4 regions of the Giesbergeria giesbergeri genome follow, and region 4 is predicted to be linked to each of the others. Evidence: predicted binding sites of a transcription regulator. Region 4 holds the regulator's gene; each other region holds the start of a gene.
The links. Region 4 encodes sigma-54, which starts transcription at its own class of promoters, with help from an activator protein. Its sites were predicted from a motif close to TGGCANGNAANCTGCTTT; they were not measured.
Positions count from the first base shown of each region.

Region 1: a site for sigma-54 is predicted at 6,090-6,107, ahead of ACYVB2_RS11695 (circularly permuted type 2 ATP-grasp protein). Genes of this name have one in related genera too.
Region 2: a site for sigma-54 is predicted at 3,236-3,253, ahead of ACYVB2_RS14550 (ammonium transporter). Genes of this name have one in related genera too.
Region 3: a site for sigma-54 is predicted at 3,597-3,614, ahead of ACYVB2_RS14280 (phenol hydroxylase subunit). Genes of this name have one in related genera too.

Region 1 covers NZ_BAAGYJ010000007.1:27,280-34,880, reverse strand. The annotation lists gene ppsA (phosphoenolpyruvate synthase) at 1-1,310, opposite strand, end outside; gene ppsR (posphoenolpyruvate synthetase regulatory kinase/phosphorylase PpsR) at 1,487-2,308, shown strand; gene ACYVB2_RS11710 (ketopantoate reductase family protein) at 2,320-3,237, shown strand; gene ACYVB2_RS11705 (VanZ family protein) at 3,234-3,617, shown strand; gene ACYVB2_RS11700 (alpha-E domain-containing protein) at 3,614-4,567, opposite strand; gene ACYVB2_RS11695 (circularly permuted type 2 ATP-grasp protein) at 4,579-6,066, opposite strand; gene ACYVB2_RS11690 (transglutaminase family protein) at 6,204-7,601, shown strand, end outside.
Region 2 covers NZ_BAAGYJ010000012.1:51,216-58,816, forward strand. The annotation lists gene ACYVB2_RS14530 (phosphoethanolamine transferase) at 1-1,097, shown strand, start outside; gene rnk (nucleoside diphosphate kinase regulator) at 1,196-1,609, shown strand; gene ACYVB2_RS14540 (hypothetical protein) at 1,635-2,000, shown strand; gene ACYVB2_RS14545 (acyltransferase family protein) at 2,008-3,126, opposite strand; gene ACYVB2_RS14550 (ammonium transporter) at 3,325-4,527, shown strand; gene ACYVB2_RS14555 (tRNA dihydrouridine synthase) at 4,553-5,530, opposite strand; gene ACYVB2_RS14560 (hypothetical protein) at 5,651-6,151, shown strand; gene ACYVB2_RS14565 (methyltransferase) at 6,157-7,299, opposite strand; gene ACYVB2_RS14570 (GNAT family N-acetyltransferase) at 7,323-7,601, opposite strand, start outside.
Region 3 covers NZ_BAAGYJ010000011.1:90,694-98,294, forward strand. The annotation lists gene ACYVB2_RS14260 (phenol hydroxylase subunit P4) at 44-400, opposite strand; gene ACYVB2_RS14265 (aromatic/alkene/methane monooxygenase hydroxylase/oxygenase subunit alpha) at 401-1,972, opposite strand; gene ACYVB2_RS14270 (MmoB/DmpM family protein) at 2,018-2,299, opposite strand; gene ACYVB2_RS14275 (ferritin family protein) at 2,311-3,306, opposite strand; gene ACYVB2_RS14280 (phenol hydroxylase subunit) at 3,321-3,557, opposite strand; gene ACYVB2_RS14285 (sigma 54-interacting transcriptional regulator) at 3,854-5,551, shown strand; gene ACYVB2_RS14290 (GntR family transcriptional regulator) at 5,569-6,354, shown strand; gene ACYVB2_RS14295 (SPFH domain-containing protein) at 6,386-7,225, opposite strand; partial or broken gene ACYVB2_RS14300 (RNA-guided endonuclease InsQ/TnpB family protein) at 7,471-7,601, shown strand, end outside.
Region 4 covers NZ_BAAGYJ010000013.1:36,774-44,374, forward strand. The annotation lists gene argS (arginine--tRNA ligase) at 1-415, shown strand, start outside; gene ACYVB2_RS14905 (SPOR domain-containing protein) at 437-1,156, shown strand; gene ACYVB2_RS14910 (thiol:disulfide interchange protein DsbA/DsbL) at 1,212-1,853, shown strand; gene lptA (lipopolysaccharide transport periplasmic protein LptA) at 1,952-2,590, shown strand; gene lptB (LPS export ABC transporter ATP-binding protein) at 2,587-3,369, shown strand; gene ACYVB2_RS14925 (RNA polymerase factor sigma-54) at 3,374-4,960, shown strand; gene def (peptide deformylase) at 4,975-5,514, opposite strand; gene ACYVB2_RS14935 (methyl-accepting chemotaxis protein) at 5,536-7,386, opposite strand; gene ACYVB2_RS14940 (acyl-CoA thioesterase) at 7,571-7,601, shown strand, end outside.

The sequences.
Region 1 (7,601 bases), on a different contig from region 4:
GGAATACCCAATTCACGCGCGATGATGGCGGCGTGGCAGGTGCGGCCACCCCGGTTGGTGACGATGGCGCTGGCGCGCTTCATCACCGGTTCCCAGTTAGGGTCGGTCATGTCAGTCACCAGCACATCGCCGGGCTGCACCTTGTCCATCTCAGAGATGTTATGCACCAAGCGCACTGGGCCAGTGCCAATTTTTTGCCCAATGGCGCGGCCTTCGGCCAGCACCGTGCCGGTGCCCTTGAGCTTGTAGCGTTGCTCGGCTTGGCCCTTGGCTTGGCTTTTCACGGTTTCGGGGCGGGCTTGCAGGATGTAGAGCTGGCCGTCGGTGCCGTCTTTGCCCCATTCAATGTCCATAGGGCGGCCATAGTGCTGCTCAATCACCAGCGCATAGTGGGCCAATTGCTCTACATCGGCATCGGTGAGCGAGTAGCGGTTACGCAGTTCGGGCGCTACATCGGTGGTCTTGACCAGCTTGCCGCTGGCGGCCTTTTCTTCGGGGCTAGAGAACACCATTTGAATCAACTTGCTGCCCAAGTTGCGGCGAATCACGGCCTTGTTGCCGGCCTTGAGCATGGGCTTGTGCACATAAAACTCGTCAGGGTTCACCGCACCTTGCACCACGGTTTCGCCCAAACCATAGCTGGAGGTAATAAACACCACCTCTTCAAAGCCCGATTCGGTGTCGATGGTGAACATCACACCGGCAGCGCCCAAATCCGAGCGCACCATGCGTTGCACACCAGCAGACAAAGCCACCACATCATGGGCAAAACCCTTGTGGACGCGGTAGGAGATGGCACGGTCGTTGTAGAGCGAGGCAAACACTTCCTTCATTTTGTGCAGCACGTCTTCGATGCCAACCACATTGAGGAAGGTTTCTTGCTGACCGGCAAACGAGGCATCGGGCAGGTCTTCGGCAGTGGCCGAGGAGCGCACCGCAAAGCTGGCTTGTGGGTTGCCAGCCGAGAGTTGGGCAAACTCTGCACGCACAGCCGCCTCTAAATCGGCCGGGAAGGGGTGGTTCTCCACCCAGCCCCGGATTTCAGCACCTGCGGCAGCCAAGGCGCGCACGTCTTCCACGTCCAACGCAGCCAGTTTGGCGCTGATTTTGTCGGCCAGCCCCTCAAAGGCCAAAAATTCGCGAAAGGCATGGGCCGTGGTGGCAAAGCCGGTAGGCACGCGCACGCCCTCGGGCAATTGCGAAATCATCTCGCCCAAACTGGCGTTTTTGCCGCCGACCGATTCGACATCGGTCATTCTCAGGTTTTCAAACGGTACCACCAAGGCGGTTGGGCTGAAAAGTGCAGACATAGGAGTGCTCCAGAAGTTAAAACCGGCTCAAAGGCCCACGCCCGTGCAATGCGGCGGACGAGGCAACACCCCCAGCAGGAAAGCAGCTTTATCGTTGTTCTTATGGGCCGCTGCCCATGCTGGGCGCAGAATTTAGATAATCCCGCGATTGTAGGCTCCTCCCCTGGAAAATCGTCATGCACACACGCACCGTATTTTTTGTCTCCGATGGCACCGGCATCACCGCCGAAACCTTTGGCAATGCCATCCTGGCGCAATTTGAAATGGTGCCACGCCGTGTGCGCCTGCCCTTTGTCGATACCGTAGACAAGGCCCATCAGGCCGTGCGCCAAATCAACCACACGGCAGAGCTCGAAGGACGCAAGTGCATCGTCTTCACCACACTGGTCAACATGGAGGTGCTCAAAATCCTGCAAGAAGGTTGCAAAGGCATGCTGTTAGACATGTTTGGCACCTTTGTCCATCCACTTGAAGAGGAACTGGGCATCAAGTCGCACCACCGCGTGGGGCGCTTTTCTGACATCAGCAAAAGCAAGGAGTACCACAGCCGCATTGAGGCCATCAACTTCAGTCTGGCCCACGATGATGGTCAGAGCAACCGCGACTTGGCCGGGGCCGATGTGATTTTGGTTGGCGTCAGCCGCAGCGGCAAAACACCCACCAGCCTGTATTTGGCGATGCAGCACGGCCTCAAGGCGGCCAACTACCCGCTGATTCCCGAAGATTTTGAGCGCCGTCAATTGCCACCAGCACTGGTGCCGCACCGCAAAAAGATTTTTGGACTGTCAATCGGCCCCGAACGGCTGTCCGAAATCCGCAGCGAGCGCCGCCCCGACTCGCGCTATGCCAGCTTGCAAAATTGCCGCCATGAAGTGGCCGAGGCTGAAGCCATGATGCGCCGCTCGGGCATCCGCTGGCTCTCGACCACCACCAAATCCATTGAAGAGATTGCCACCACCATCCTGCAAGAGCTGCAACCCGACCGGCTGGTGTACTGAGCATGGCCGCCTTGCAGATTGCCGTCATGGGTGCTGGGGCTGTAGGCAGCTACTACGGTGGCCTGCTGGCCCGAGCAGGCCATGCCGTCACCTTGATTGCGCGGCCTGCCCATGTGCAGGCCATCGAGCAACACCAGGGATTGTGGCTAGAAAGTGCCTCTTTTACGGGGCGTGTGCCCGTGCGTGCAGCCACCGAGGCCCGCGCAGTGCAGGGGGCACAGTTTGTGCTGTTTTGCACCAAGTCCACCGATACCACCAGCGCCGGGCAAGACATGGCGCCCCATCTGGCCTCTGGTGCCGTGGTCTGGAGCCTGCAAAACGGCGTAGACAATGCCCAACGGCTCACACAGGTGCTGGGGCGGCCTGTGGCCCCAGCCGTGGTCTATGTAGCCGCTGCGATGGCGGCACCGGGCCATGTGTGCCACCTGGGTCGGGGTGAGCTGGTGGTAGGGCCACACCCCGGCCATGCGCCACTGCTGGCCGCACTGACCCATGCCGGAGTACCGGTTCAAGAATCGAACAACGTCACCCACGCCCTATGGGCCAAACTGGTACTTAACTGCGTTTACAACCCCCTGTCAGCCATTGCCGATCTGAGCTACGGCCCCTTGCTGGCAAGCCACGGGGTGGAGCAAGTGGTGCGCAACACCGTGCAAGAATGCCTGGCCGTGGCCCATGCCAACGGTATCGTCTTGCCACCAGACACCCTCGACAAGGTGCTGCAACTGGCGGCCACCATGCCACAACAAAAATCTTCCACAGCCCAAGACTTGGCCCGTGGCAAGCGCAGCGAGATCGACCACCTCAATGGCTTTATCGTTCGCGAAGGGCAACGGCTAGGCATTGCTACCCCGGTCAACCAACTGCTGCACACACTGGTGCGCCTGCGCGAGTCACATCCCCCCGCTGCGGGCGCAAGGGCCGCATGACACAGAAAGCCATCCTCCCCACACAGCGCCAGCGGCTACTGCGTTGGGGCTTTTGGAGCCTGCTGCTGGCCGTGGTGGTGTTGTCTTTGCTGCCCACCAGTTATTTGCCACCACAGGCTTTTAGCCTGTGGGACAAGGCACAGCACGCCTTGGGCTTTTTGGCGCTGGGCCTGCTGGGGCAGGCGGCCTACCCAAGCCAGCGCATCCCGCTATGGCTGGCCCTGCTGACCGTGGGCGGCGCCATTGAACTGGCCCAAGCAGCCACCGGCTGGCGCTACGGCGAATGGGCCGACTGGCTGGCCGATGCACTGGGACTGTTGGCAGCCCCTGCCATGCAAACCCTGTGGCCTGCACGGCACCGCGCCCCCACGCAGCCTTAGTCGGCAGCCAGAAAGTCGCGCCCAATACCCACGCCAATGTCGTTGATACGCAGCAAAATCTGCGTCAGGTAAGCGTGCAAGCCGGTGGCCAAAATTTCGTCGATACGGCCATACTGCAAATCGGCCAGCAGGCGGCCCACCAAACGCTGGGTTTCCTGTGACTGGCCGTTGGCCACCCGGTCGAGGTTTTGCCGTACTTCCAACATACAGGCCAACAAGGAGCGCGGCATCGACGGGTTCAAGATCAACAACTCGGCCACACGCTCGGGGCGAATGCCATCGCGGTACACCTTGCGATAGATCTCAAAGGCCGAGAAGCTCCCGAGCACGGCGCTCCAGTGGTAGAAGTCGTACTCTTGGTCGCGGCCATTGTCGGTGCCGTGGAACTCACTGTCCAAGGCATGAAACTTGGCGTCCAGCAGGCGTGCCGTGTTGTCGGCCCGCTCCAAAAAGGTGCCCAAACGCAGAAAATGCAGCGCCTCATCGGCCAGCATGGTGCCCAAAGTCACCCCCCGCGAGAGATGGGAGCGAAAGCGCACCCACTCAAAGAACTGCCCCGGATCGGCTTCCAACTGGCCGCTGCGCAGCAGCCGGTTCACTTCTAGCCAAGTCTGGTTTTGCATTTCCCAGGCTTCGGTGGTCAGGGAGCCACGCACAGCACGGGCATTTTCGCGCGCAGCACGCAAACAAGACAAGATAGAGGCCGGATTGCTCTCGTCCGCCACCATGAACTGCAACACATTGCGGGCAGTGATCTCGCCATGTTTAGCCTGATAAGCCGGGATCAGCTCACTGATGGACAGCAGCCCCTGCCAGTTGGTTTGCGCTACAGCAGCCGATTGCGGCAGCAGCGCAGTTTCGTAGCCCACATTGAGCATGCGGGCGGTATTCTCGGCCCGCTCCATGTAGCGGGACATCCAGAAAAGGTGGTCAGCGGTTCGGCACAACATCCATACTCCTCTCAAACTTCCATGATCCAGGTGTCTTTGGTGCCGCCCCCTTGGGAGGAGTTGACCACCAAGGAGCCTTCTTTGAGGGCCACCCGCGTCAAGCCACCGGGCACCATCTGCACCGTTTTGCCACTGAGGACAAAGGGGCGCAGGTCAATGTGGCGCGGCGCAATGCCTTGCTCGACAAAAGTGGGGCAGCTCGACAGACTGAGCGTGGGTTGGGCGATATAGCCCGCCGGGTTGGCACGCAGCACCTGGGCAAATTCGGCAATCTCGGCCTGCGTGGCGGTGGGGCCAATCAACATGCCGTAGCCGCCCGCGCCATGCACTTCTTTCACCACCAAATCTTTCAGGTTAGCCAGCACATATTGCAGGTCTTCGGGCTTGCGGCACATCCAAGTGGGCACGTTGTTGAGGATGGGCTTCTCACCCAGATAGAACTCAATCATCTTGGGCACATAGGGGTAGATGGATTTATCGTCGGCCACCCCGGTGCCCACCGCATTGCAAATGCTGACGTGGCCCGCCCGGTAGGCGTCCATCAGGCCCGCACAACCCAAGGCCGAATCGGCACGGAAGACCGCCGGGTCAAGGAAGTCATCGTCCACACGGCGGTAAATCACATCCACACGCTCTGGCCCTTGCGTGGTGCGCTTATAGACAAAGCCATCGCGCACAAACAGGTCTTGGCCCTGCACCAACTCCACGCCCATTTGCTGTGCCAAGAAGGCATGTTCAAAATAGGCGCTGTTGTACATGCCGGGGGTGAGCACCACCACGTTGGGGTCGGAAGCGCCCGTGGGGGCGCTGGCGCGCAAGGTCTCCAGCAGCAGATCGGGGTAGTGCGCCACTGGGGCGATGCGGTTTTGGCTGAACAGCTCTGGGAACAAGCGCATCATCATCTTGCGGTTTTCGAGCATGTAGCTCACGCCGCTGGGCACGCGCAGGTTGTCTTCGAGCACGTAGTATTGGCCGTTACCGGCGCTGTCGGGGGCGCGCACAATATCGACACCGCTGATGTGCGAATAGACATTGTTGGGAACGTTGACCCCCATCATCTCGGGGCGAAACTGGGCATTGTTGACCACCTGCTCACGCGGAATCACGCCCGCCTTGAGGATTTCTTGGTCGTGGTAGACGTCGTGAATAAAGCGGTTCAGTGCCGTGACCCGCTGCACCAGCCCTTTTTGCATCTGGCTCCACTCTTGCGCCGGAATGATGCGCGGAATGAGGTCAAACGGAATCAGGCGCTCGGTGCCGGCGCCATCTTCATCCTTGGCACCATACACCGCAAAGGTGATGCCCACGCGGCGGAAGATCATTTCCGCCTCTTCACGGCGCGCACGCATGGCCGCCTCCGTCTGCCGCTCTAGCCATTGGGCATAGGCAGCGTAACCGGAGCGCACATCGGTGCCACACCGCAAACCCTGTTGTTGCACCTGCCCGCCCCCGTGTGGCAAAGGGGGCAGCGTGGCGTACATCTCGTCGAATTTCAGCATGGTGTTTTCTCCTGCCGAGGCTTTAAGCAAGGAGTGGGCCAGCTTCCCACACGTTGTGTTGGCGCAGCTTTTGCTTGAGGGGCTGTTACAACGCGCCTTGGGGCGTGCCTGCAAAAACCCTATCCCCTTTTGCTCTTATGTCGATACACGCTGCCCTACACCACGTTACCCACTACCAATACGACCGTCCCATCAATTTGGGGCCACAGTTGATTCGCCTGCGGCCTGCACCGCACTGCCGCAGCAAGGTGGTGTCGTACTCGCTGCGCGTAGAGCCAGCGCAGCACTTCATCAACTGGCAGCAAGACCCCTTTGCCAACTACCAAGCACGGTTTGTTTTTCCAGAGAAAACCACCGAGTTCAAAGTGACGGTGGATTTGGTGGTGGAGATGGCGGTCTACAACCCGTTTGACTTCTTTTTGGAGCCAGAGGCCGAGCAGTTTCCGTTTGGTTACAACGCCGCTACCACCGAGGAGCTGGCCCCCTATCTAGCCACCGACCCCATCACACCATTGCTGGCCGCTTATTTGGCCCAAATAGACCGCAGCCCCCGGCGCACGATAGATTTTTTGGTGGATCTGAACACCCGCCTGCAACGCGACATTGGTTATCTGATTCGGCTAGAGCCCGGTGTGCAACCCCCCGAAGAGACCCTCACCAAACGCTCTGGCTCCTGCCGCGATAGCGCCTGGCTGATGGTGCAGTTGCTGCGCCACTTGGGGCTGGCGGCCCGCTTTGCCTCGGGCTACCTGATTCAGCTCAAGCCCGATGTCAAATCGCTCGATGGCCCCAGCGGCACTGAAGTGGACTTTACCGACCTGCACGCTTGGTGCGAAGTCTATTTGCCCGGTGCAGGCTGGATTGGCCTTGACCCCACTTCGGGTCTGCTGGCCGGTGAAGGCCATATTCCGCTGGCCTGCACGCCACGCCCTTCGGGCGCTGCACCGATTGAGGGCGGTCTGGACGAGTGCGAAGTAAAGTTCCAGCACACGATGGAACTGACGCGCATTTATGAGTCGCCGCGCGTCACCAAGCCCTATAGCGAAGAGCAGTGGAGCGAGGTGCTGGCGCTGGGCGATCTGGTCGATCAGGTGCTAGACGCCGGGGATGTGCGCCTGACGATGGGCGGTGAGCCCACTTTTGTGTCCGTCCACGACCGTGATGCACCAGAATGGAACACCGATGCCCTCGGCCCCACCAAACGCGGCTATGCCACCGAGTTGGTGCATAAGCTGCGCACCGAATACGGGCAGGGCGGCTTTTTGCACTTCGGTCAAGGCAAGTGGTACCCCGGTGAACAACTGCCGCGCTGGGCGCTGTCCATCTACTGGCGGGCAGACGGCGAACCCGTCTGGCACAACCCAGCCCTGTTTGCCGACGAGCGCCAAACGCAACACTACACCAGCGAAGATGCCAGCCGCTTTACACAAACACTGGCGGGCAAACTAGGCCTGGACGGCCAGCACATCACCCCCGGCTATGAGGACACTTGGTATTACCTCTGGCGCGAGCGCCGTCTGCCCATCAATGTCGAT
Region 2 (7,601 bases), on a different contig from region 4:
GCGTTTATGCGCTGGTGCATTTGGTCTCTAAACCGCTGCGCATGGATACAAGCACCCTGCTCCCTCTGGGGCGTGATGCCCAACTCGGTGCCAGCTATGCCCAGCAAGCCAAGCCGCCACTGCTGGTGCTGGTGCTGGGCGAGACCGCCCGCAGCGACCACTTTGGCCTCAACGGTTATGAACGCAACACCACCCCACTGCTGTCCAGTCGGACTGATCTGGTCAGCGCCCGCAATGCGTGGTCTTGTGGCACCAGTACAGCGGCATCGGTGCCTTGTATGTTTTCTCATCTTGGGCGCGAAGGTTTTGAAGGCCGCAAAGCCAATTTCGAGAGTCTGATGGATGTATTGCACCATGCAGGGCTGGCGGTGCTGTGGATAGACAATCAATCGGGTTGCAAGGGTGTCTGCGACCGAGTGGCCCAAGCCAGCACCAGCCGTGACACCGACCCCGACTGGTGCCCCCAAGGCGAGTGCCCTGACACTATCATGCTCAAAGATCTGGATGCCCGGATTGCCGCATTGCCTGCCGAACAACGTGCCCGTGGCACAGTGGTAGTTATGCACCAAATGGGTAGCCACGGCCCAGCCTATTTCAAACGCTCGACCAAAGCACACAAGAGGTTTGAGCCCGAATGCACCTCCAATGCTCTGCAAGAATGTGGACAGGCACAGGTGGTGAATGCGTATGACAACAGCATCGTGGCGACAGACGCCTTTCTGCACGCCACCATTGAATGGTTGCAAGATCGCTCTGGTCAGGCCTCCACAGCCATGATGTATGTTTCAGACCACGGCGAATCTTTGGGCGAGGGCAATCTGTATCTGCATGGTCTGCCCTATGCAATCGCCCCAGACGTGCAAAAGCATGTGCCGTGGATTACTTGGCTGTCTCCAGCCATGCAGACACGCAACCACTTGCAAACCTCTTGCTTACAACAAGAATTGGCCCAAAAACGCATCACCCACGATGCCTATTTCCATTCGGTACTGGGCCTTATGAATGTGCAAACCACGGCCTACCAAGGTGCCCAAGACATCTATGCCCTTTGCCGCCGTCAACAAAATGCCCAAACCATGCCCGCCACCACCAGTTGACATGGGCAATAGCCACAGCGGCTTACGATTGCCCGTGCAGTCCAGTGCGAGATAGACAATGGGCTACATTGCGGCCCTTTGCCTACTGTGAGGATGCCATGAGCCACAAGCCGCCGCTGATTTTGTCTTCCTTGGATCTGGAGCGTCTTGAGGCGCTGCTGGCGGGCATTCCATCGAGTGCGTTGGCAGGCAAAGCAGAATTGCAGGCAGAACTAGACCGTGCCGATGTCTTGCCCCCCGAAGAGATGCCCCCCAACGTGGTGACCATGAACTCCACCGTGCAGTTCACGATGGTAGAAACTGGCAAAGAGCTGCGCCTGACGCTGGTCTATCCCCGTGATTTGGATGGCAGTGCCGACAAAGTATCGATTCTGGCCCCTGTAGGCAGTGCGCTGCTGGGTTTGTCGGTAGGAGACGAGCTGGCATGGCCCGGCCCTGGTGGCAAAGCCATGACCGTGCGTGTCACGGACATTCTCTACCAGCCTGAACGCGCTGGAGAATTGCACCGCTGAGCGGGCACGCAAAGACAGCCCCACCATGCCACGCACGAGAATGCTGCAGGTGCAACGCCTGCGCCACCGCGCACTGGAGCGGCGCATGGCCCAACGGCCAGAATGGTTTAGCTCGTTTCTGGCAGGCAACCATCGAGAAAAAACTCGGCTGCGCCGAGAAATGGCGACGATGAAAGGGTCGGTGGTTTGGTTGTTGCGCCAACGCCGCCAAGGCCAATGGAGTGCCAATGAACGCGCCCAACTGCGCCAAGTGATGCGTTCAGCCTCTTCGGTCAGCCCCTACTTGATCATCTGGATTGTTCCGGGATCGCTGCTGTTATTGCCCTTGCTGGCGTGGTTCATTGACCACCGGCGCACACAACGTGGCAACACCGATACACCCTTGGATTAAGGCGCTGTCAAGCCAACAACTCTAGCCAGACCACCAGCAAGCCCATACCCACCAAACTGGCTTGCCAGCGCCACGCCAATGTCCAAGATGGCACTCGGCACTCTACCCGTAAGTAGAGGATGCGCCCCACCGCCAACGAAAGTGCAAATGCCAGCACCAAGCCAGCACTGTTGACCCACAGCGACTGCGGCCAGAAATGGCTCACAACAGCATTGACCAGCAAACACACCGGGAAATGCACCAAGAAAACCGAATAGGACATCTGGCCCCAACGCTGTAGCAGTGCAATGCCAGGCCATCGCGCCCCAACCCCCGGGCACCGCATCAACAGCACCAACGCCAGCGCGGTGCCCAAGGCGACCGCAATCCGCACCCGAAAATCCAGCCCCAAAGCCACAACACCCAACAACGCCATACCGGCTAACCACAGGCTCGGGCGCGAGGCATGTACCGCCCAATACGACAACATACCTAAACCGTAGGCACCAAAAAAGTACACCCCCCACTGATCCCAGGCAGGGTCACGGTTGAAGAACAGCAAAGAAGCCCCCGTGAGCAGCACCACCATGAGCGTGCTCACAAAAACGGCTCTGTGGTGGTGCTGGCCCGACCAAGCACGACCTGCAGCCAGCAAACCAACGCTGAGGACAAACAGCTGAAAGTCGATTGCTACATACCAAACGCCTGCAGACAGTGCCTCCTCCCCAACAACGTCTTGCAAGAGCAAGGCATGGGCCAACCATTGCGACAGCGAAGGAGCATCGGGCACGCTGGGATGCTCAAACCAAGGCCGCACCAACGCCGCAACGCCGACAGCCAACAACAGCGCCACCGCATAAGGCACGACCAGACGCACAAAACGGCGCAACAATTGCGCACTTGCACTGTCAAAACGGGCCACCTGCTGTGGTGCCAAACTGGCTGCTGCCAGATACCCCCCCAACACCAAAAAGACTTGCACCGCCATGCGGGCATTGTTGTACAGCCACTCTATCAAGGTTGGTGCCTGAAGATGCACCACATCGGACATTGGCCCATAAAACGCCAGATGGTGCCAAACAATCACAGCACAGGCCAAACCCTTGATGACATCAATCAAGGGATTACGGGAAATGGGGGAATTCATAGAGAGAAAAAGCAGCGTGCCCAACCGCCTGCGGGCCGGAAGGCAACCACACCGAAAGCAAATGCCCCCACTTAACGCCTCAGTTTGTCATCTGGTTGACACACCAAGCTGGCGCAATTTTTGCTTGTTTATGGTGCAAAGTTGGTGTTTTGCACCATAAATGTTGTTTATTGCCTCTTGCAAGGCCGAGAGAAAGTCATGGAATCACTCAAACAGGGCACCGACACCCTATTCATCTTGCTAGGCGCCATTATGGTGCTGGCAATGCACGCCGGTTTTGCGTTTCTGGAACTGGGCACGGTACGCAAAAAGAACCAAGTCAACGCCTTAGTCAAAATTTTGGTCGATTTTTCGGTTTCTACCGTGGTGTACTTTGCTGTGGGCTATGGCGTGGCCTATGGCACCCACTTTTTTGTTGGTGCCGATGTACTGGTGCAAAAGAATGGTTTTGAGCTAACACGCTTTTTCTTCTTGCTCACCTTTGCGGCCGCGATTCCTGCGATTATTTCGGGCGGCATTGCCGAGCGGGCCAAGTTCTGGCCGCAGTTGATTGCCACCGCAGCGATTGTGGGTCTGATCTATCCCTTTTTTGAGGGCATTGCTTGGAACCGGCACTTTGGCGTGCAAGATGGAATCAAGGCACTGACTGGCGAAGAATTTCACGACTTTGCGGGCTCTGTCGTAGTGCATGCGGTGGGTGGCTGGATTGCATTGCCTGCCGTGTTGCTGCTCGGTTCACGCGCCAACCGCTACCGCAAGGACGGGGCCATTTCGGCACACCCCCCTTCTAACATCCCCTTCTTGGCTTTGGGAGCGTGGATTTTGATTGTGGGCTGGTTTGGTTTTAATGTGATGAGCGCACAAACGCTAGACAAAATCTCGGGGCTGGTGGCCGTCAATTCGCTGATGGCGATGGTGGGTGGCACCCTGGCGGCCTTGGTATTGGGCAAGAACGATCCTGGCTTTGTCCACAATGGCCCTTTGGCCGGATTGGTGGCCGTGTGTGCAGGCTCCGACCTCTTGCACCCTTTGGGTGCCTTGGTGGTGGGTGCCATTGCTGGCAGCATCTTTGTGCAGATGTTCACGCTCACACAAAACAAGTGGAAGATTGACGACGTGCTGGGTGTCTGGCCTCTGCATGGCCTGTGTGGTGCTTGGGGCGGCATTGCTGCTGGCATCTTCGGCCAATCGGCACTTGGTGGCTTGGGGGGCGTGAGTTTTTGGGGCCAAGTGATAGGCACAGCGATGGGCGTGTGTTGGGCTTTGTTGGGTGGTGCGTTGGTTTATGGTGCCCTGAAGGCTACCGTGGGTCTGCGCCTGTCACAAGAAGAAGAGTTTGACGGGGCCGATTTGTCTTTGCACAAAATCAGTGCCACCCCCGACCGAGAGGTAAGCTGGTAAGCACAAAAACCGTGCAGGCCACTGTTTATGTGGACTGCTGGGCTTGCACCCAGTCTGTGATCGTGCGCTGATCGGTCTGGGTGCGAATTTGCTGGTAGGCTACTTCGGCCTCAGGAAAACGGCGGCGCAACAGGTTCAACCATTGCTTGAGGCGGCCTGCCCGCTGGCGGGGCTCTAGGCCATTGCACACCAACTGCCAGAAGCTGGCAATATGGGGCAACAGATCAGACCATTGCACAGGTGCCGCCATAGTCACTTCAAACGGCAGACCACCAGGGGCGGTATCTGCAGCGCGAATAGCCAGCGCCAGCCCCGGATCAGCCACCATACCGCGCCCCAACATCAGCGACTGACACCCTGAGACCATGCGACAACGCTGTGCGTCTTGTACTGTCCAAATTTCTCCGTTGGCCACCACAGGAACAGACACTGCAGCCTGAATAGCGGGGATTTGTTCCCAATAGGCGGGGGGGCGGTAACCGTCCTGCTTGGTACGGGCATGAACCACAATCTCGCAGGCTCCGTTATCTGCCATGGCCTGGGCACATTCACGGGCCAAGCTGCCATCGTGGTAGCCCAGACGCATCTTGGCCGATACCGGAAGCCCTGCAGGCACAGCACGGCGCACCGCTGCTACCAGCGTCGCAATATGCTCAGGGTCTTGCAGCAATGCTGCACCACCACCGTGGCGGTTGACTACCTTGGCGGGACAGCCAAAGTTCAAGTCTATGCCTTCAGGGCCCAGTGCCGCCAGACGCGCAGCATTTTCGGCCATGCATACTGGGTCGGAACCAAGCAATTGCGCCCGCACTGGCACACCAGCCAACGTGCGACTGCCGTAGTGCAACTCTGGCACATAGCGCAAAAATACCTTGTCGGGCAACAATGTACCGGTCACACGAATGAACTCAGACACACAACGATCTACGCCACCAATGCGGGTCAGCACATCACGCAGCACAAAATCGAGTAATCCCTCCATCGGGGCCAAAAGCAGGGGCATAAAAACACCAAGCAGAAAAAAAGGGCAGTAGGCATTGACCTACAGCCAGCCAAGGCTTCACTGAATTGTCATCGTTGGGCGGTGTAATTGCTTCTTTACCTGACCCAATGGTTGATTTTCATGCTGTTGCAGAAAACTGAAAAAGCCCACCAGGAACTCTCACCCGGTGTGCGCACCCTGAGCCTGCGTGAGCGTTCATTGCTGCTACTGGCCGATGGCAAGCCGGTGTCGGCCTTGCAAGCCATGTACCACGGCATGGGAGCGCAAATTGTGGAAAACCTGCTGCACCAAGGCTACCTAACGCGTAGCGGCTGCGCCAATGCCCACAACACAGCACAAACTGCTGTGCTGCGCACCGAATCTTCACTGGCAGGCGCACGCATGTATTTGTTTGACATTTGCGAACGCATGTTTGCCCGCCCCCATCCCGATTTGGCCCACAACCTGCGTACGGCACTGCGCAATGCCCGAGATGGCGACACCCTGCGCCATGTAGCAGAGGAGCTGTTTGCCCAAGTCAGTCACCATGCCGGGGGCGAGCGAGCAGCATCGCTGCGTGCCCAGGTAGCCGCCGTATTGGCCAGTCCCGCCCCCGAAGAAGCAGCACTGGAGTCCTGCTGAGCCGCTCAGGCAGGCACTAAACGCCATAGCGAAGTGACTTCAGCCGACCGCGCCACATGCAGAGGATCACTGGCATTGTGTACCTTGGGGTGTTGTGGACGCACATCATGGCGCTCCAACACGCGCAAACCGGCCTCAGCAATCCAGCCCAGCAACTGCTCACGCGAGCGCAATCCTAGGTGTTCGGCCAAGTCCGACAAAATCAGCCAACCCTCTCCCCCAGGGGCCAAATGGGAGGCCAATCCAGACAAAAAACCACGCAGCATGCGGCTGCCTTCATCGTAGATCGCATGCTCTACCGAAGAGTTGGGGCGTGCAGGTAGCCACGGTGGGTTGCAAACGATGAGTGGCGCCTGCCCCGCAGGAAACAGATCCAGAGCCTGCAATTGCACCTGCCTCTGTAGACCAAGACGCTGGATATTGTCTTGGGCACAAGCCAGTGCGCGCGGGGCGTTTTCAGTAGCCACAACGCAGCGCACTCCCCGACGGGCCAGCACTGCCGCCAGCACACCTGTGCCAGTACCAATATCAAAGGCCAGCTCTTGCGAAGGCAGTGGCACTTGTGCCACCAAATCGATGTATTCACCACGTACAGGCGAAAAAACGCCGTAATGCGGATGAATATGCGCACCTGCACCCAACGCGGCAATGGCAACACCCTTCTTGCGCCACTCGTAGGCACCTACCAAGCCAAGGAGTTCGCGCAACGTCACCACCTGGGGCTCACCAGTAGCCTCTCCCCACGCTTGCGTGCAGGCATGGCGCCAATCGGGCGCACGGCGCAAGGCGATACGGTAATCGCCTTCCAACTGGATGACGATGGCAGCCAATGTCCGGGCACGCTGTGATTGCGCCTGCCGATGCAAGTGAAATGACTGCTCCGGGGTAGCTTGGGCTAACTTGGCTGCGGCACGGGCAGCCACCTTGGCTGGCTTGCGATCCACTCTGCGCATCAATGCCTGCAATAGCTGGCGTGCGTTTTGGAAATCACCCCGCCACAGCAAGGCAGTCCCTGCACAAGCATGGCGGTAGGCGGTATCGGCAGACAAAGTGTCATCGGCCAAGAGTACGCGCTTGGGAGCGGGTGCCCCGCTCTCGGAACGCCAGCGCGCTGTGCGCACCTCGCCCTGTTCGTTCCATTCGATCATGGTGGCTTTCTGTAAATTGGATTTCAGTTGAGAGAGCGTTTAAGACGAACTTCTTCGATCTTGACGCCACCCACTACCGCTGTTTTGGCAGTGGACATCTCGCGCTTAAAACCCGCCAACTCATGGAAACGGATGGCTCGCTCATTGCGCAATGGCACCCAAGCGGTGACGTTGGTGCAGCCTTCCTCTTGCAAACCTTCGCGGGCTGCATCCCACAGTGCCAAACCGACACCCTGGTTCCAATGGCTAGGGGCCGCATAGATGGCCCAGATTTCACCCGTGGTAGGGCGGGACTTTTCATC
Region 3 (7,601 bases), on a different contig from region 4:
CCGGGCGCAGCAACGCGCCCGGCAGCCATTCAGGGGTCAAAGGTCAGCTGCAAGTGCCTGCAATACCGGTCAGACCGGGGGTACGGAAACGAATCACGTCTTTGTGTTTCAGTCCGTTCTCTTGCAAGGACTTGGCCGGGTCGGGTGTCCAAGGCTGGCCCGACTTGAACCACTGCACTTGCGTCCAGTCGATCTTGGCAAAGTCAGGGTGGTAGCCATAAACACCGGGCAGCACCGCTTGGGCCAGCGCACCAAACGGGGTCTCGGGCGGCAGGGGCAGGGCCACGGGGGCACAAATCAACAGGTGGTCTTCCCAACCGATATAGAGCAGGGGCGCAGGAAAGTTCTCGCGCACGTCCTTGGCTGGAAAGTTGTAGGGTTTAACCGCAACGACGCTCATTTATTTGGCTCCTTGGTCTGCTGCACCGGGCAGTTCTTCACCGCGCCACGCTGCAAAGTTCTTCTGGTCTTCCGACCCTTCAAAATCGAAGTTATCCCGGCCCACATTCAGTTGGTACCACTGCAACACGGCCATCAGCGGGTCAAAGCCTTCGGCAGTCGGGTCGGTGCCTTCAGGGAAGCAGTTGCCTTGGTAGATTTGGTGTACTGGCAGCCACGACTGGATGTACTTTTCTGGCTCGTGCTCAAACACATCCTTACAGCCATCGCTACAGAAGTGGTACTTGTCGCCTTGGTACTCGGTCTCGCGGTAGCAAATCTTGGTCGGGTCGCCCGGCTCGGTAAACACCATCGGGATTTGGCAAGTGGTACACAGCATGGGCAGCGTCTTGTTGTAGAAGCGGTTGCCTTGCTCTTGCTGCTCGCGCAGGTGCTCCAGACGGGGACGGTAGTATTTGTCGAAGGTGTCGGGGTACTTCTCCGACAGCCACTGCATTTCCTCTTCCTTGGGAATCCAAGTGTGGAAGGGTGCGGCAGCGCAGTAGTTGTAGAAGGTGTTCCACGCTTGGTGGCTGATATGGTCTTTGCCTTCGCAGGCTTGTTCCCAACCCTTGGGTGGACGGATGCCATAGCGGGCCAAGTCGCGGAACAGTGCGCCGCCGTTTTGCTCGGCGTACATCTCCCAGGCTTCTTTCCAGCTCATCACGCGCTTGGGCAGCATGTAGTCTTGCATCATCGCCACCAGCGTCAGCACGCGGTAGCCGCGCCAGAACCATTTATCAATCCAACGCTGCACAATCGGCACGTTGTCGGGGTCTTGCTCCAGCATGAACTTGATGCACTCAATGCCCAAGGTCATGTGGCGCGATTCGTCCGACTGGGCCGAGAAACCAAAAGTCACGGTGGACATATCGCCGTTGTGCGCTGCACCGCTCATGAAGGGCACAAACAGCAGGTTGGTCAGCACATACTCAAACGAGAAGCTCACAGCGGTGAGGAACTCGAACGGGCCGCCGCTCAGGGCATCTTCAAAGAACGACTTGGGCACTGACAGGTACCAGACGCGGTCAAACCAGTGGTTCGACTTGTGCATGCCGTTGAAGTACTTGTTGTAGTGCGACAGGGCATGGGTTTCGGTTTGGAAGTGGCGCAGCTCGTCCACCGCCTGCATTTGCGAGGCCACCCGGGCCCCTGCGCCGGTAAAGTGGCGGCCCACATGGGCAAAGCCCCGGTGCGCGTAATACTCCAGCGGCACCACGCCTTGAATGAACAGCTTGAGCGCGTTCACATAGCGGGCATCCGAGATGCTCAACTGGCCGTTGTTTTGGGCAAAAGCCTCAATCACGGCATAGAGCTTTTTCTCTTTTTCGCCTTGGTACTTCCAGTAGGCATCCATGGTCAGGCGGAAGGGGTCTTCCCACTTGTCCCAATCATGGATTTTGATGCCTTCGTACTTGTCGAAGGGGAACACTTTGTCCATCGGCTGGTAGCTGGTGTCCCAAGCCAAATCGCGCGTCATGGCGATATAGCGTTCTTTCAGGCCGAGTTTCTTTTTGGTAACGGGTGCGTCCACGGTGTTGTCTCCTGGGGGTGCGGCAATAGGGGGATGGCAGCTGCTTTAGCGCAGCCAGCTCAGCGACAGCTCATCGTCGTCTTCGTTGATGTGGCCCGACAGCGTCACCAGATTGACGTGAATCTGTTGCAGGTCAAAACGCTGGCCAGTTTGCTCTTCAATGGTCTCGCGGCGCACCACCAAGCGGCCGGGAGCATCGATCTTGACCAAGCCGGGCGAATGCACGGCGGTGGCTTCGGGGTTGTCGGCCAAGATGGCATCGACAATCGGGCGCGACTCTTCGTTGTCTTGGAAGGCAATAAAGACTTTAGAAACGGTTTCGGTCATCGCAAACTTTCTTACAGAGTCAGACCAGCCTTGCGGGCACGGGCATTGAGGGTTTCGCGCACAGCCAACAAGGCCTCGGCCCCGGCAGCACCCAAGGCCATCTCGGCCACCGGGGCCAGTGCGGCTTGGGCTTGGTCGGCGTAGCGTTGGAACCAGCCACTGATCAGCGATTGGTTGTCGGCGTTTTCGGCGGCAGCCACCTTGACCACGGCATCCACCCAACGGTTGGCTTCGGCATGCCACTCGGGCATAAAGGCAGTGAGCATGGCCACGGCGGTGCCACCTTGCACGGCCAAGTGGTCATCGACAAAATGGCTGTAAATCAGCGGGAACACCATGCCATCGAGGGCCAAGTTTTGTGCCACAAACAGCTCAAACGGGTCGTTAATTACCAAGGTGTCTTCGACCAAGCGGCGCAGCACTTGCCAGCGTGGGTCTTGCAGCCAGGCGTTTTTGCCTGCCTCTAGCGCACCGGGCTCGCCCAGCGCCAACCCCAAGCGGGTCAGGTACTGGGCCACACCCAACTGATCCATGGCTTGGAACATGGCCGGAGCAGTAAAGGCCGTGCCATAACCCCGCGAGCAGATGGTGCAGTTGTTCATGTTGGCCCCCCAAGCCACATGGCGCAGGGGCATCAGCACTTCTACCGTTTTGGCCCGCAGGGCATCGCTCGTTTTGGCGATCAGGTTGCGCGATTCGACAAACTGGTAGTTCGATTCCATCGCCTCTTGCTGGCGTGCGCGGGCCATCGTCCAGTTGGCGTAGTAATACTGGCGCGGGTCGCGCAGGGCATCCCAATCAGCCATTTGCACCGCAGTGCGGCCTTTGTCAAACAACTCAAACTCTGGCTCCCACGTAGGACGGTAGTGGAAGTTGGCCGTGGGTTGCACCCCCAGCGTCGCCTCTTGGTAGCGCGAGGCTGGCTTGTTGTCGCCGGTGTAGGCGGCCACGCGGGCAAAGGTGTTACGCAGCGGCTTGATCTCTCGCGCTTGCAGGTCGATGTTCATCTTGCTTTGTCTCCTCAAACAGGGGTGGAAACCGGGGTGGCCGCGCCATCGTCCAAGCGATGCACTTGGTTGGCACGGCAAAAAGCCTCAAAGGCCGGCCGGGGCAGCATCAGCTCAACCGCCAATTCGGGCCAACCGATAGAAAACTCAAACTCCACCAAACCGTTGCTACGGGTTTGCAGCACACGCACAAACCGGCGCGAGACATCGCAAGCGATGGCATCGGAGGTGGCTGGCTCGGGGGTGGTCATGTACGGACTCCTTGGGGTGTTGGGCTGTCTGCTCTTGCTATTGCAGAAGCCATGCCACGCCATGCCAAAAACCAAAAAATCTCGATAAAACGAGGGTTTGTCCTTAGAAAAATCGATAGTTTTCTGGCACGGTTGGGGGGCGGTGCGAGCCCCCTATTCACCACATGAAAAATGTTGCGCTGCAGTATGATGATTTGGTGAAAATAAGCTTATTCCGGTTGCTTATTTGATGAATTGGCATTTCTTTCAGGGTTTACCCGGTTCTGCTTCGTTGCCAATTTATCGATAGTTTGTCCATGCCCGCCCCCCAAAACCTTGCTCTTCCCTCGGATGCCGACCTGCGTCGGTTGGTGCATTTTTCGGCGGGGGATGGCCGCATTTGGCTGTCGGGCCAACGCATGGTGCTGGTGCATGCCGCTGCGCTGCACGCCCTACGGCGCGAATTGATCAACACCTTGGGGCCAGCGCAAACCCGTCGCCTACTGTTGCGGGCTGGTTACGCCTCGGGCGAGCGCGATGCCCTGTTGGCCCATCAAGTGCGCACCGGTGCCAGTGTGTTTGAGATGTTTGCCGTGGGCCTGCAACTGCACATGCTGGAAGGGGCGGTGCAAGTCACCACCGAAACCTTTGAAATCGACGAGGCCGGTGGGCATTTTCTGGGTCAATTCCGTTGGGAACACAGTTGGGAGGTCGAGGCCCAATTGCGCGACTTCGGCCCACAAGAAGAACCCACCTGTTGGATGCTGCTCGGCTACGCTTCGGGCTATACCAGCGCGTTTTTTAAGCGTTCGGTGCTGTTCAAAGAGGTGCAATGCGCCGCCTGCGGCCACCCGCATTGCCGCATCGAAGGCCGTTTTGCCGAAGAGTGGCCCGATGCCGAAGTGATGGCGCGCGATTACAACCCCGACTCAGTGCTGTTGCAACTGGACGAATTGCAATCCCAAGTCCACAACCTGCGCACACAACTAGAGCAACCCGCCGACGACTTGGGGCGCATCATTGGGCGTTCGCGCGCTTTTGAGCAAACCGTGGCCCTGCTGCGCAAAGCCGCCGCCACCGATGTGACGGTGCTGCTCACGGGCGAGACGGGCGTGGGCAAAGAACGCTTTGCGCGCGCGTTGCACGCGATGGGGGCACGGGCCGATAAACCGTTTGTGGCTGTCAACTGCGCCGCCTTGCCCGCCGAACTGATAGAGAGCGAACTGTTTGGTGCAGAAAAAGGCGCTTACACCGGCGCTTCGGCCTTGCGCATTGGCCGCTTTGAACGTGCCCACGGCGGCACGCTGCTGCTGGACGAACTGGGCGAAATACCCCTGCCTGTGCAAGCCAAACTGCTGCGCGTGTTACAAACCGGCGAGATAGAACGCCTGGGCGGCCATGAGGCCCGGCGCGTGGATGTGCGCGTGGTGGCCGCGACCAATGTGGATTTGGAAAAAGCGGTAGAAGAAGGCCGCTTTCGGCGCGACTTGCTCTACCGGCTCAATGTCTATCCGATTCGCATCCCATCGTTGCGTGAACGGGGCGACGACATCGAACTCATTGCCCTGTACCTGCTGCAAAAATACGCGGTGCGCCACGGCAAACGCTTGGCCGGTTTTACCGACCGGGCGCTACTGGCTATGCGCGCCCACCGCTGGCCGGGCAATGTACGCGAGCTCGAAAACCTGATCGAGCGCGGCGTGATTCTCACGCCCTCAGACGAAAGCGTAGATGCCGACGTGCTGTTTCCACACATTACCGTGCAAGCCGGGGCCACCGTGAATGCACGCGGCGCTTTGGAGCGCACTGTGGCAGCACCAGCGGCCCAATCGGCCCAACTTTACGATACCCTGCTGCACAGCGGCCTGTCTTTAGAAGTGCTAGAAGACACCCTGATCCGCGAGGCCGTGGCCCGCGCCGGGGGCAACCTGTCTGCCGCTGCACGCACCTTGGGCCTGACACGGCCCCAACTGAGCTACCGGCTGTCGCGCCTGAACGAACGCGCCCCGTCCTGATACTTCTGGATGTGCTGATGGCCAAACGTGCATTTTTCCTTCCCGATATCTCCCACGAACTGCCCGACGATGGCAGCGACCCTTCGCGCACCCTGACCGAGCAAACCTACAACCGACTGCGCCAAGCCATCATCGAGGGCCAACTGCCCCCCGGCAGCAAACTGCGCATCGAACACCTGCGCCAGCAGTATGGCGTGGGCGCAGGCACGCTGCGCGAAGCCGTCACCCGCTTGGTCAGCGATGCCTTGGTCACTGCCGAAGGGCAACGCGGGTTTCGCGTCACCCCCATTGCGATGGAAGACTTGGAAGAACTGACACGCCTGCGCGTGTTGATTGAAACCGAGGGCTTGCGCCAGTCCATGCGCTATGGTGGTGAGGCTTGGCGGCAAGCCTTGCACAGCAGCTATGCCGCCCTGAGTGCCGTTGATTACCCCATTCGCGCCGAGCAGCGCCCCCACTGGGAGGCACTGAATGTGCGTTTTCATGAAGCACTGCTCAATGGCCGCCCATCGGCCTGGACGCAAAAGGTATTGCGCCTGCTCTCACGCCACAGCGAACGCTACCGACGCTACGCGATGGGCCTGCCGGGCTTGCTGCGCGATGTTCATGCCGAACACCGCGAAATCTACGAGCTCGCCTTGGCTGGGCAGGAAGCCCGAGCGGCGCTGGCACTGGAAGCGCATATTTGCACCACCCCCCACCTGCTCCTGCAAGCCTTGCGCGATGGCCGATTGGTGCTGCCCAACGCGCACGATGAAGTGGCTCTTATGCCAGAACCGCTACACCCGCCACTGGCAGAATGAACAACTGCGTGGGGCCAGCCCCTCAATCCCCTTAATTTTTAGCCCCCACATTGACCATGCCACGGAAATCCATCGGCACCACAATGGTGTTGACTTTGCCTGCGGCGATACCCTCGGCAATTTTCAATTGGGCCTGTGCCTGCATATAAGCAATGCTTTGCGCACTATTCACAGCCAACGCAGCCATGCGCTCAGACTCCTTCTTTGCAATTTCTACTTCTGTCTCTTTGACACGCAATTCGTTTTGAGCCCGTACATACTCCGTGGCCGATCGCAAAATATCAGCATTGGGCTGCACATTACGAATCTGCACCACAGTAATATGAATAGCGTTTTCTAACTTTTCAGAAGCCAACTGTTCTGCCACATGCTGGCGTATTTCTTGTTCCAACTTAGATCGATTGTCAGCCACTTCTAACGCTTTGTATTGGCGTATGGCTTTGTAGGCTGCATTATTTACCAGCGTACCCACATAGTTATACATCAGCAACCAATCACCATCGCTAATTTGGTGAAATGATTTGGCTTTTTTTGAATAAAGCTCTGCCACCGAACCGGGGTTAATCTCATAAACCACCGACATATCAAAATCTGCCAAAGCACTGTTATCTGCCGTGAGAGGGGTTTTATTGTCGAGTGAAATCGTAATATCACGCACCGGAAATGTCAAAATCGTACCAATCAGATTTTGATTCCAACTACCCGGCAGCAATTCTCCGGGTTGCACCTCTCTAGAAAAATTAACCCTGACTCCCACCTCGCCCGTTTTAATGCGCGTAAAACTGTTGAACCCGAAGATCGCCACAGGAACCAGAAGCAAAATAGGGATGATTTTGTTGCGCATGGATTTGATGGCTTGCGTAGGCTGCATGTTTGATCTCCTTCAAATTTTCACCCGCCTCAAGGCAGAAAACCCCTAGCGCACCAGCCACAAGCATGGTGCTTGTGGCTGCGCACCCCGGTGGGCTCACTATGCGCTGGGGTCTGGAGACTTTAGCGCGCCCCGTGTCCTCACCCTAGAGAAAAAACACGTCCGCACTGCAAAACATTCATCACCCGGTGCGCGGGAAGCCCCGGAGTTCAGTCCGGGGTTGAGAGCAATCCATAATCTACGTCATGGACTGCACCAAAACCCTGCGTCTGCGCATCAAAGACAAGCACGCCAAAGTGCTGGTGTTGATGGCGCGTGAGGTCAATCAGGTCTGGAATTTTTGCAACGAAACCAGCCACCGCGCCATCCGCGAGCG
Region 4 (7,601 bases):
TGTGGATTTGGCCGTGGCACAAAACAACGACAACCCGGTCTATTACGTGCAGTATGCCCATGCACGCATTTGCTCGGTGTTGCGGGCATGGCAAGAGCAAGGCGGGGCGGGGGTGGCTGCCCTGCGCAACGTCGATTTGTCGGCGTTGCAAGGCCCACAAGCCCAAGCCTTGATGCTGCTGTTGGCCAAATACCCCGAAATGCTCACGGCAGCGGCGGCAGACAACGCGCCACACGACGTCACCTTCTATCTGCGTGAGCTGGCCGCCAGCTACCACAGCTACTATGACGCCGAGCGCATTTTGGTGGAAGACGAAGCCGTGAAGCTGGCCCGGTTGGCGCTGGTGGCGGCCACCGCCCAAGTGCTGGCCAATGGCTTGGCGGTATTAGGTGTTTCGGCCCCTGATCGTATGTAAATTCGGCACAAAAGCATGGCCATGAAACAACAGCAACAAGGCGGCACCATTCTGGGCTTTATTTTGGGCCTGGTGGTGGGTCTGGGGGCCGCTTTTGCGGTGGCCGTCTATGTCACCAAAGTGCCGGTGCCTTTTTTGAACAAAGGCGCGGTTCGGGGCACTGAACAAGACGCCGCCGAAAATGAGAAAAATAAAGACTGGGATCCAAACGCCCCACTTTACGGCAAGAATCCGGCCCGTCCAGCCGTGGTGGAGTCTGCGCCTGTGGTGGCACCGCCATCGGCCGCCGAGCCTGTGGCCAAACCCAGTGCGACCGAGTCTAAGCCCACCCCTGAGGGGGCAGCCGATTCCAAGACGGCCCCCAAGCCCGAGACTAAAGCCGACAGTAAGGCCGAGGCTAAGCCCGATGCCAAGGCCAACACCAGTGCCAGTGCCGACCCGTTGGGCGACTTGGCCAAGAGCAGAGCCAACGCCACGGCCAACGCCACCAGCACGGCAGATGACGCTTTTACCTACTTCCTCCAGACAGGGGCATTTGGCAGCCAAACTGATGCAGAAGCACAGCGCGCCAAGCTGGCCATGATGGGCTGGGAGGCTCGCGTCAGTGAGCGTGAACAGAATGGCCGCACGGTGTTTCGCGTACGGGTGGGCCCATTTGGCAAACGTGGTGATGCAGAGCAGCTCAAAGAAAAATTGGATGGTGCTGGCGTGGATTCGGCCTTGGTGCGTGTGCAACGCTGAACTTTTGTAGGCAGATACTGCTCAGACCCTCCACCGCAATAAGGAGTACCTTTTGATGAAACGCCGTGATTTTTCCCTGACTGCTGCCCTGGCGCTGGCTGCACCTTTGCTGCCGCTGTCGGCCCAAGCGCAGGGGGCTGCGCCCAAAGAAGGCAAGGATTACAACAAACTGGCCAAACCAGTGGCTTCTGATGTACCTGCAGGCAAGGTGGAGGTGTTGGAGTTCTTCTGGTACAGCTGCGGTCATTGCCACACCTTTGAACCCATGTTTCATAACTGGATCAAGGCAGCGCCAGCCAATTTGGTGGTGCGCCGCGTGCCGGTGGCCTTCAATGCCAGCTTTGTGCCAGCGCAAAAGTTGTATTACACCTTGGAAGGCCTGGGCAAAGTCGAGGCTCTGCATGCCCGTGCGTTTCGCGCCATTCATGTGGAAAAGCAGAAGCTGGCCAAGGACGACGACATCATGGCCTGGGCTGCCAAGCAGCCCGAATTGGACATGGCCAAATTCAAAGAGATGTACCAGTCCTTCAGCGTGGCTAACCAAGTGCGCCGCGCCACGCAATTGCAAGAAGCCTATGGGGTTGAAGGCACGCCATCTATGGGGGTGGCAGGCCGCTACTACACCGATGGCACGATGGCCGGTGGCTTGCAAGCCATGTTGCAGGTGGTCAACCACCTGACAACGGTCAAGGGTTGAGCCATCCCCCTTTCGTCTGCAACCACGGCCCGCTTTGGCGGGCTTTTTTGTGGCTGGCAGGCATCGCTACAATCGCCGCAAGATTCGTGCCTTTTTTGATGAACCGCCTCTTCACGCTCCCCCTGCTCGCCTGTTTGGCTGCTGCCCCGTTCACGCTGGCGCACGCTGAAAAGGCCGACCGCCATCAGCCCATGAACATTGAGGCCGATGCCCTGCGCCATGACGAATTGCAGCAAACCAGCGTGTTTACGGGCCGTGTGGTTCTGACCAAAGGTACCATCGTGCTGCGGGGTGAGCGTCTGGAAGTGCGCCAAGATGCCGATGGTTATCAGTCTGGTACCGTCACGGCGGCAGCAGGCCAACGGGCGTTCTTCCGACAAAAGCGTGATACCGCACCCGGCGCCCCTGAAGAATTTGTCGAGGGCGAAGGCGAACGCATTGAATACAACGGCCACAACGACACCGTGCGCCTATTGCGCCGTGCCGAGTTGCGCCGTTACCAAGGGGCCAAGTTACAAGATGAACTCACGGGGGCGGTGATCGTTTACAACAACCTGACGGATGTGTTCAGTGTGGATGGTCAGCAGCGCAGCCCTGAGGGGGCGTCAGCAACGTCGGGCGGACGTGTGCGTGCCATACTGGCTCCAAAGGCGACTACAGCTCCGGCCTCTCCTGTGGCACCTGCTTCTGCTCTGCCTTTGCGCCCCAGTTCTGCACTGGGTACTGACAAGCCATGAGTGCCGCACCCGCGCATGCCACCACCGAGGCAGCTACGGATAGCCGATTGGAGGTGCTGCATTTAGCCAAGTCTTATGGCAGCCGCCAGGTGGTCAAGGACGTATCGCTGGTTGTGCAAAAAGGCGAGGTAGTCGGTCTGCTGGGCCCCAATGGTGCAGGCAAGACCACTTCGTTTTATATGATCGTTGGTTTGTTGCCCAGCGATGGGGGTGATATTCGCATTGATGGGCAGTCGGTGGTGCGTATGCCTATCCATAAGCGTTCACGTCTGGGGTTGTCTTACCTACCGCAGGAAGCGTCTATCTTTCGCAAACTCACGGTACAAGAAAACGTGCGTGCCGTACTGGAGTTGCAACAAAATGCCGCGGGTCAGTCTTTGAGCAAGGCCGAAGTTGAGCAGCGTTTGCAGTCTTTGTTGGAAGAGCTGCGTGTCGACCATCTGCGAGACTCTCCTGCGCTTGCATTGTCTGGCGGCGAGCGGCGCCGGGTCGAGATTGCCCGTGCCTTGGCCACGCAGCCGCGTTTTATCCTGTTGGATGAGCCTTTTGCAGGCATCGACCCGATTGCCGTGATTGAAATTCAGCGCATCATCGGTTTTTTGAAAGCGCGCGGCATTGGCGTGCTCATTACCGACCACAACGTGCGCGAAACGCTGGGCATTTGTGACCACGCCTGCATCATCAGTGATGGTCGGGTGTTGGCACAGGGGACGCCTTCCGAGATTGTCAACAACGCCGAGGTGCGTCGGGTGTACCTGGGCGAACATTTCCGTATGTGAGCCGATGAAACCTGGCCTGTCTCTGCGTGTATCGCAGCACCTGACCCTGACGCCGCAGTTGCAGCAGTCTATTCGGCTGTTGCAGCTCTCGACGTTGGAGTTGGGCCAGGAAGTCGAGCAGATGCTGGCGGACAACCCCTTTTTGGAGCGCAACCCCGACGAAGCCTCGCGCGAGGAGTTTGGTTTGGCGCAGGCCGACACGCCCCCGCCAGAGGAGCCATATGCCGACTGGGCAGCCCCTGTGAGCAGCACCAGCAGTGCAGACAGCAGTCAGGCCACATTGACAGAGGCAGAGCAGGGCAACAGTGACAGCAGCAGCACCGAAGTGCTGGACTGGGAGGGCGATGGCAGTGTGGACATGGCCCCGGACGATAGTGAATGGGGTGGCGATGCCCCGGCCTGCAGCCGTGGCACTGACGAAGAAATGGATGTCAGTGCCACAGATTTGGCACATGGTCATGAATCACTGGCGGCATTCTTGCACCGACAAACGGTGGGTTTGCGCTTGTCTCCAGAGGATAAAGCCGCACTGTATTTTCTGATCGAATCACTCAACGAAGACGGTTATCTGGAGGATTCGCTGGAATCTTTGGCTCAAGGGTTGGCGGGTGAAGAGCACAGCGATGACATAGAGGAGCTGCTGCACCATTTCACGGTGGCCTTGCACTTGCTGCAAACGCTGGAGCCAACTGGTGTGGGGGCTCGCCACTTGGCTGAATGCTTGACACTGCAACTGGCAGCATTGGCCGCACATCCTGCGCCTGCCATCCCGCCTGAGACCATTGCATTGGCGCTGCGCATTTGCCAGCAGCCGCTGGAAGGGCTGGCCCGCCGCGATGTGCGCCGCTTGGCCCAAACCTGTGGGGCCACCGAGGAGCAAACCCGTGCAGCAATGGCCTTGATTGCCCGGCTGGAGCCGCGTCCGGGGCGGCCCTTTATCTCGGTAGAGCGCAACGCCATCATCCCAGACGTGCTGGTGCGCCGCATGGGGCATGGTCAGGCGGGGCACCAGTTCAGTGTGCAACTCAACCCCGAAGTGATGCCACGCCTGCGCATCCACGACATTTATGCGGGTGCCTTGCGTGGCCGTCGCCAAGACGAAGGCCATCAGGCTTTGCAACAGCGTTTACAAGAGGCCCGCTGGTTTATCAAAAACATTCAGCAGCGGTTTGACACTATCTTGCGGGTGTCACAAGCCATTGTGGAGCGCCAAAAGAATTTCTTTGTGCATGGCGAGTTGGCCATGCGTCCGCTGGTGCTGCGCGACATTGCCGACGAGCTGGGCCTGCACGAGTCCACAATCTCGCGGGTGACCACAGCCAAATACATGGCTACCCCCCAGGGTACTTACGAGCTGAAATACTTTTTTGGCTCGGGCTTGGGCACTGACAGTGGTGGCAATGCCTCCAGCACGGCTGTGCGCGCGTTGATCAAGCAGTTTATTGCTGCCGAGAACCCCGCCAAGCCCTTGTCGGACAACCAATTGGCTGAAATGCTCAAAGAGCAGGGCATTGAGTGTGCCCGTCGCACGGTGGCTAAATACCGTGAAGGATTAAAAATCCCCACGGCCACGCTGCGCAAAACGCTGTAGCGAGGCGGTGGGGGTTAATCGTTGGCGTCGGCCTGCAGTTCGGGAAACAGCACTTCGGTAAAGCCGAGCTGGCGCAAATCAGACATCCGTTGCGGATACAGGGTGCCTATCAGGTGGTCACACTCATGTTGCACCACTCTGGCGTGAAAGCCTTCGGCGATGCGCTCTATGGGCTGGCCCAGCACGTCCATGCCGGTGTAACGGATGCGGCTCCAGCGGGGCACCCGGCCCCGCAGCCCTGGCACCGACAGGCAGCCCTCCCAGTCCTCGGCTTGGGCGGCATCCAGCGGGGTAATCACGGGGTTGATCAACACAGTGGGGGGCACCAAGGGGCGATCTGGGTAACGCGGATTGGGCAAGTGCGAGCCAAAGACCACCACCTGCAAATGGACGCCAATTTGTGGCGCTGCCAACCCGGCACCATTGGCCGCCTGCATGGTGTCGTGCAAGTCCGTTACCAACTGGTGCAGCACTGGGGTGTTGAAGGCCGTAACAGGCTGGGCCGTGCGCCACAGGCGCGGGTCGCCCATTTTCAAGATGGTGTGGATGGTCATGGTCGATGCCGGTATGGGCTGTTAGCGTAGCAAGGCTGCAGGGCGTGCAGCCCGTGCTGCGGGTGTTGTGGCGTGCTGGTGATCGAGCTTGAACTCTGCCACCACATCGGCCAATTGTGTGGCTTGCTGTTGCAGGGCGTGGGCTGCCGCTGTGGCTTGTTCTACCAAGGCCGCATTTTGTTGTGTGCCTTGGTCCATCTGGTTGATAGAGGTACCAATGGCAGCAATGCCGCTGCTTTGTTCTTGGCTGGCGTGGCTGATTTCGGCGACGAGGGTGGTCATGCGGCGCACGCTGTCTACCACTTGTTCAATGGTGGTGCCTGCATCACGCACCAACTGACTGCCCGCATTGACTTGGGTAACGGAGTCATCAATCAGTGCCTTGATTTCTTTGGCCGCTGTGGCGCTGCGTTGGGCCAAAGTGCGCACTTCAGAAGCCACTACGGCAAAGCCCCGGCCTTGCTCGCCAGCCCGGGCTGCTTCCACGGCGGCATTCAATGCCAAGATGTTGGTTTGGAAAGCGATGGCATCGATTACGCCAATGATGTCCACAATCTTGCGGGCAGAGTTTTCTATGCCCCCCATCGTTTGCACCACCTGCCCCACCACTGTGCCGCCACGGGTGGCTACCTGCGAGGTTTCGGTGGCCAGCAGATTGGCCTGGCGGGCATTCTCGGCGTTTTGCAGTACGGTGGCGGTGAGCTCCTCCATGGCCGCAGCGGTCTGCCCCAGTGAGGAGGCTTGCTGTTCGGTGCGGGAGGACAGGTCTTGGTTGCCGCTGGCAATTTCTCGGGTGGCTTGGCGCACCGACTCGGAGGATTGGCGGATGCGCACCAAGACCCCAGCAATTTTGCCGACAAAGTCGTTGAAGGCTTGGGCAATGTGCGTCAGTTCGTCGTTGCCTTGGGTGTCGAGGCGGCGTGTTAGATCACCTTCTCCTGAGGCGATATCGGCCAGTGCATCGCGCACTACGGCCAGTCGGCGCAATTGGTGGCTCACTGCGATGGACACCAGCACCACCGCGACCACGATACAGAGCAGGGTGATGCTGGCAGCCACCTGCAGCAGGTTGCGCACGCTGGCAGTGGCTTGTGCGCGGTCAATGGCGACCGCCAGCAACCAAGGGGTGCCCTCGACTTTGGCTGCATAGAGCAGTCGGTCGGTGCCATCGATGGCCATGCCAGCGCGACCGCCTTGGTCGGCCAATTGGCGCAGCAGTGTCATGTCCAGTTGGGGCGCAATGGTAGAGATGGGTTTGAGGGCGTATTCTGCTTTGGCATGGGCCAAGAACTTGCCCTCACCATCCACCAAGAAGGCAAAGCTTTGCGACATGGGGCGGATGGCGCTGACTTTTTGTGCAATGGTGTCCAAGTGCATATCGGTGCCGACCACCGCAATGGGTTGGCCTCGTGGGCCTACCGGCTCGACAAAACTGATGGTGAGCTTGCCCGTACTGACATCCACATAGGCGGGGGTCAGGGCTGGCCCGCCCACCTGGACTGCCTGTTGATACCACGGGCGGCCCGTGCCGCTATAGCCCTCTGGCATGGGGTGCGTAAAGATGGCCCGGTTGTCGGCATAGACAAAATAGGCATCATCAAAGGCACCTGCTTGCTTGGCGGCCTCCAATAAGGGCACTGGCTCTGGTTTGCCCACCGCCAGTTTGAGGGCGCTGGTGATGCGTTGTTTCTCTTTGACCCATTCGGTCAATTCATTGGCATGGTTGCGTGTCAACTGGCCCATGCGCTCGTCCATTGCGTCAAGGGTGTTGTTGCGCACGACAACAAAAGTGGCCAAAGCCAATGCAAACAGTGCCGCCACGGTAATGGCAACGCAAATCCCGATCAGTCGGACTCGTAGGGTATGGAGCATAGAAGCCTCTGGACGGGTATGAGTGATGCGAGAAGAAGTAAGAGACCGTGTTATCGGTGACAGAACGTCAGAAATCAATAGGTGTTTGCTGCTTGGTGAATTCTGAGCTAAAGCGCATGGCTTAGCAGAGAGTGGCTGCGTTGTGCGACCATCGCGCTTTGTTTTTGCTCAGGAGTGGCGTCACATGGCCCGCGTTGTTTTTGAACTGCCATCGC